2 regions of the Arcicella lustrica genome follow, and region 1 is predicted to be linked to the other one. Evidence: riboswitches for the same ligand, from Rfam matches in the RefSeq annotation. Region 1 holds a riboswitch; the other holds the start of a gene.
The links. Region 1 has a riboswitch for thiamine pyrophosphate ahead of VB798_RS09430 (TonB-dependent receptor). Riboswitches for the same ligand answer to the same signal wherever they lie in the genome.
Positions count from the first base shown of each region.

Region 2: it holds a riboswitch for thiamine pyrophosphate, as region 1 does, so the genes downstream of both, thiS (sulfur carrier protein ThiS) here and VB798_RS09430 (TonB-dependent receptor) in region 1, are expected to answer to the same signal.

Region 1 is NZ_JAYGIM010000007.1:22,056-25,275, reverse strand. Features, by position in the region: gene VB798_RS09435 (GNVR domain-containing protein) at 1-893, shown strand, start outside; TPP riboswitch at 1,133-1,229, shown strand; gene VB798_RS09430 (TonB-dependent receptor) at 1,338-3,220, shown strand, end outside.
Region 2 is NZ_JAYGIM010000015.1:105,093-108,312, forward strand. Features, by position in the region: gene thiC (phosphomethylpyrimidine synthase ThiC) at 1-1,566, opposite strand, end outside; gene thiS (sulfur carrier protein ThiS) at 1,604-1,807, opposite strand; TPP riboswitch at 2,052-2,149, opposite strand; gene VB798_RS19050 (AraC family transcriptional regulator) at 2,460-3,220, shown strand, end outside.

The DNA.
Region 1 (3,220 bases):
AATTAGAAATCAAAGAAGGCTCTGAAAGTATGAATAATTTTAAATCTTTGGCTGGACTTGCTGGCGTTGACCTGAGTAGTTTTGGTTCAACCGAAGCCGTTCGACCAGATTTATACCCTAATATTTTACAAAGTACGCCTTTTTTGATGCAACTACTTCATTTAAAAGTTCACTCAATCGAACATCAGCGAGAAATGCTTGTTTCGGATTATCTAAAGGAATGTAGTAAAAAGGAAATACTTGTAAAACTCGTTGGGGAATATAATAAAAGAGAATTTCACAACTTGAATGAACCAAAAATTACTCCAGAATTGATTCATTTGAATAAAGAAGAGGATTTACAAATTCGAGAATTGCATAAAAGAGTTGTGACTTATTTAGACAAAAAAACAGGTGTAATTACGATGTCAGTAAAAATGCAAGACCCTGTAATTGCCGCTACCCTTGCCAAATTTACGCAAGATTATCTATTAAATTATGTGATTCAGTATCGAACAGAAAAAACGCAAAAAGACATAGATTTCTTATCCTCACGAATCAATGAAGCTCAAAAACATTATGAAAACGCCCTTTTTGCGTACTCGCATTATCAGGATATGAACAGGAATTTATTCTTGAACATCGCCAAAGATGAAGGCAAAAAATTACAACATGAAGTAGAATTGGCTTATAATCTTTACACCCAATTGGCTACACAATTAGAAGAAACGAAAATTAGAATTCACAGAGAAACACCCGTTTTTAAAGTATTAGAACCCGCACAAATACCTGTGAAGAAAAGTAGTCCATCGAGGGGAATTATCATTGTAGGCTTTACTCTGTTAGGTTTGTTCATTTCTGTTGTAGGTATCACGGTTAGAAATTTTCACTTTTCTGAAGTCTTTAAGGCTTGAATACCTTAAAAACCTAAAATTGCATACCCTCAAGTCTTAAAGTCAGTAAATCCTAAAATCTAAAAAGAAAAGTCTTGATTCTTATCTCTTGAATCTAAAATCTTAAAGTCCTCCAGTTCTAAAATCTCAAAAACAGTCTTGCTTCTTGTCTCTTGTGTCTAAAGTCGTAAAGTCCAAAATCATCAAGTCTCGAAATAAAAAAATACAATTTATCAGTTTTCGTCATACCTTTGTCTTACAATCACAAAAAGGGGTGCCTTAATATAACGGGCTGAGATTATACCCACTGAACCTGATGCGGGTAATTCCGTCGAAGGGATTTTGTAAATTTGGTTTTGCGTTATAATGACGTAAACAGATTTAAAATCAATCAATCACATAGGGTTTCACATTGTTAAATCTAACGGGATTTGACTCCTTTGCCTGTTGTTAATCTTTTCAAAAATGAAAAATTTAACGACTAATCTGAGAAATCTGTCTATTCAAGCAGGTGTGCTCAAGCATTTCGTTGCCATGATTCTTTCTTCAAAGAATCAACATTTTGCTATTTTAAAGTATTCAAATCTTTTAGTTTTAATACTTTTTCTCTCCACAAAATCATACGCTCAATATACTATTTCAGGAAAAGTATTTGATGCCGAAAGTAATAAACCTTTGGCTGGTGCAAACATTGTTTTAGTGAATGCAGTAAGAGGAACGCAAAGTAATGCACAAGGTATTTTCACCCTTAAAAATGTAAAAAAAGGTACTTATACTTTGAAAGTAAGCTTTGTAGGTTATGAGAAAAAAATACAAGTAATTGATTTACAGAAAGATGCTTCTTTTAAATTCGAACTTAGTAAATCTACTTTTGCCGCAGATGAAGTAGTAGTAAATGCTACTAGAGCCAATGCAAAATCAGCCATTGCTTTTACGGATGTTTCTAAAGAAGATATTCAGAAACAAAATTTTGGTCAAGACATTCCTCAATTATTAAACTTTACACCTTCGTTAGTTTCTACTTCTGATGCTGGTGCTGGAGTGGGTTATACAGGTGTAAGAATCAGAGGAACAGATGCTACCAGAATCAATGTAACCATCAATGGCATTCCTTTGAACGATGCAGAATCTCAAGGTACTTACTGGGTCAACACTCCTGATTTGGCTAGTTCGGTAAGTTCAATCCAAGTGCAACGTGGCGTGGGTACTTCTACCAACGGTGCGGGAGCTTTTGGAGCATCTATCAATATTTCTACTAACGAATTCAGAAAACAGGCTTATGCCGAAATCAATTCTGCCTATGGCTCATTCAATACTTTAAAAAACACTATTTTAGTTGGTTCTGGTTTGGTAAACGATAAATTTACTTTTGATGCTCGTTTGTCGAAAGTTACTTCTGATGGTTATATCGACAGAGCTAGTTCTGATTTAAAATCATTTTATCTTTCTGGTGCTTATTTTGGAAAAAAATCTTTTGTTCGTCTGAATGTTTTCTCAGGAAAAGAAAAAACCTATCAAGCTTGGGAAGGCGTATCAGAAGCAACTTTGCCGATAAATCGTACTTTCAATTTATATACTTATCCAAATCAAACGGATAATTATCAGCAAGATCATTATCAATTACTTTCTTCGCATACTTTATCAAATGCGTGGACGTTTAATTTGAATTTCCATTATACTTATGGTCGTGGCTATTACGAGCAGTTTAAAGAACAAGATAAATTTTCAAAATACGGTCTGCCAAATGTTATTTTAGGTACGGATACCATCAAAAAAACAGATTTAGTTCGTAGAAAATGGTTAGATAATGATTTCTATGGAACAACTTTCTCTTTTGATTATCAAGGCATTAAGAAGTTAAAAGCTAATATTGGTGGAGGATTAAATCAATATAAGGGTCGTCATTATGGAGAAATCATTTGGGCGCAATATGCTTCTACTTCAAAATTAGGAGACAGATATTATAACGGAACGGCACAGAAAACAGATTTCAATATTTACGGAAAAGTATTCTATCAGCTTACTGAAAAAATAAATGCTTTTGCTGATTTACAAGTAAGAACTGTGAATTATGAAATTAAAGGAACGGATGATAATCTTTTGAACATTGGTCAAAAAGTGGATTATAAATTCTTTAATCCAAAGTTTGGAGTAAGTTACCAAATAGCGTCTAATGCTTCGGCTTATGCTTCTTACAGCGTCGGCAACAAAGAACCTAACCGTTCTGATTTTGTTGATAATGTTGGTGCAACACCTAAATCTGAAAAGTTGAACGATTTTGAAGCAGGTTATAAAGTTCAAAAAGGAAAAGCTGCTTTTTCTTTGAACGGTTACTTTATGAATTACAA
Region 2 (3,220 bases), on a different contig from region 1:
ACGAATTTGCGCACCATAATGTCCTTTGGCAAGGTCGGCAGCATGTGCCGCAATTTTATAAGTGATTACTCCTACTTTTACATCTTCTTTGTTTGGCAAACCTAAATGTTCTTTTGGTGTAACATAACAAAGCATCGCACAACCAAACCAGCCAATCATGGCTGCACCGATTCCTGAAGTAATATGGTCATAAGCTGGAGCAATATCTGTCGTCAATGGTCCAAGTGTGTAAAAAGGGGCTTCGTGACATTCTTTCAATTGCTTGTCCATATTTTCTTTAATCAAGTGCATCGGCACGTGACCCGGTCCTTCGATGATGGTTTGTACATCGTGTTTCCAAGCGATTTTCGTCAATTCACCCAAAGTTTCTAATTCAGCAAATTGAGCGGCATCATTGGCATCGGCAATACTTCCAGGACGAAGTCCATCTCCCAAAGAAAAAGCGACATCATAAGCTTTCATGATTTCGCAGATTTCTTCAAAATGTGTATAAAGGAAATTCTCTTTATGATGAGCCAAACACCATTTTGCCATGATACTGCCTCCACGAGAAACAATACCTGTTACTCTTTTTGCTGTCATCGGCACGTATCTTAACAATACACCTGCATGAATCGTAAAGTAATCAACACCTTGCTCTGCCTGTTCAATTAACGTATCTCTGAAAATCTCCCAAGTTAAATCTTCTGCTTTTCCTCCTACTTTTTCCAAAGCTTGATAAATCGGTACTGTGCCAATTGGTACTGGAGAATTGCGGATAATCCACTCACGAGTTTCGTGAATATTTTTACCTGTTGATAAATCCATGATGGTATCAGCGCCCCAACGACAAGCCCAAACGGTTTTTTCTACTTCTTCTTCGATGTTCGACGAAACCGCAGAATTACCAATATTGGCATTTACTTTCACCAAAAAGTTACGCCCAATAATCATTGGTTCACTTTCTGGGTGATTAATATTATTAGGAATAACAGCTCTACCCATTGCCACTTCCGAACGTACAAACTCTGGCGTTATTAAACCCTTTGGTGTATTTGCTCCGAAACTATGTCCTTCGTGTTGGTGTCCGATACTTTTCAAAGCATCAATTTTCTGGTTTTCACGAATGGCAATGTACTCCATTTCTGGCGTAATAATTCCTTTTTTGGCATAATGCAATTGCGAAACATTTTGCCCTGCTTTCGCTCTTAATGGCTTCTTCAAATGTTCAAAACGAAGTGAATCCAAAGCTGGATTTGCCAAACGTTCACGACCATAATTTGAAGAAATACCTTCTAATTCTTCTACGTCACCACGATTTACAATCCATGATTGGCGTAATCTTGGCAAACCTTTTCTTACATCAATATCAATATTGGGGTCAGTAAATGGTCCACTGGTATCATACACCGTAACAGGTGCGTTTTTGGACATTACTTTGCCATTTACTAAAGTATCCGACAAAGAGATTTCACGCATTGCTACTTGAATATCATGTATTTCTCCCTGAACATATACTTTTTTTGATGCAGGAAATGGCGCTCTACTGATGGTTTCAGTCTGAGGAGTTTTTTCTGTTTTCTTCATGTTTTTCATTAGTTTTTGGAGGATTCAATAACAATCTTTAACCGCCTTGCGTAGCACGAATGAGCATTAATCGGTCATTACTTTCAAGCTTGATAGCAGACCATTCTGCACGAGGAATTACTTCTTCGTTGATAGCCAAAGCCAATCCATGGAGTTCGTTAATACCTTGTTGATTCAGCACTTCGATTAAAGTAGGATTTTCTGAAAACTCAAATGTTTCGTCGTTAACAAAGACTGTCATTTCATGAATTTATTTAAATAAAAACAAATGAACTTTAACGGAAACCAAGAAGAAATTGTGAGCGTGTACGAGCAAGCTTTGGGAAAACTTTTGTGATATATTAGTTGTACACCTAATTATCCACAAAATGTGTCATCCACCAAAAAACAAGAATGAAAAATCAATCTATCATTTTAAAGCTAACCAAGAAAAGCAGTGAAATTTTAGAAACGATGATGAAATACTTGCATCGAATTTGAATTGAAAAATCTGCCTTACTTTTTCCTACGCAGCAATTACGCCGTTCAGGTTTTGAGGGTATAATCTCAGCCCGTTATATTTAAGGCACCCCTAAAGTTTGAAACAAATGTAAAGTATAAAAATTGAATTCAAGGCAAATATTTTTGTTTTTTTTCACTCATGTCTTTTCAAAAATATTTTTGGGCTTAAAAACAAAAAGCCATTACTTATGATACAAATTCTACCAAAAGATTAAACCAATGTAAAATTGGCTATAAAAAACTAAGGGAAAACCCTTGATTTTAGTATATCTTATAGACTATTTGTTGCAATATTGACAATAAATTGCAATTTTACTGTATAAATTCTCCACTACACCTATGATACTTTAACTACATAATTATTTGTATTATTTTAACCCTTATTATCTAAGATGACAAAAATTTATCGAGAAATTACGCCACTTACTTCAAATGATTGCTTCATGGTTTTTGCCAGAACTAAGAGTAAATTCGATTTCCCTTTGCATTATCATGAAGAATTTGAGTTGAATTTTATCGAAAATGCAGAAGGTGTGAAAAGAGTAATCGGCGACCACACCGAAGTGATTTCAACTCAAGAATTGATTTTGATAGGTTCCAATGTACCACATGGTTGGTTTTCACAAGAATCTGAAATGGAGAATATTCATGAAATTACGATACAATTTCACAAAGATTTATTTGATGAAAAATTCTTAAAAAGAAATCAAATGAGCTTTATCCGCTCGATGCTAGAACGTTCGGCTAGAGGAATTTCCTTTTCACAAGAAACCATTCAGGCAATTAAACCTCGCTTAATCGGACTCACACAAACCAATGGTTTCTGTTCGGTAATGGAATTGATGTCTATTTTACATGATTTGTCGGTTTCGAGAAATATGAAAACCTTAACGACAGTGACTTTTGCAAATGAAACCGCTACTTATGATAGCCGAAGAATTGAAAAGGCTTTTGTATATATGAGAAACAATTATGATAAGGATATTTCGCTTGAGGACATTTCCAAAATCGTAAATATGACTGTTGTAAGTTTTAGCAGGTTTATTAAAAAAAGAACTGGAAAAACATTTATTGACAGCTTAAATGATATTCGCCTTGGTCATGCTTCTCGTTTGTTAATTGATACTCGTCTATCCATTGCTGAGATTTCATC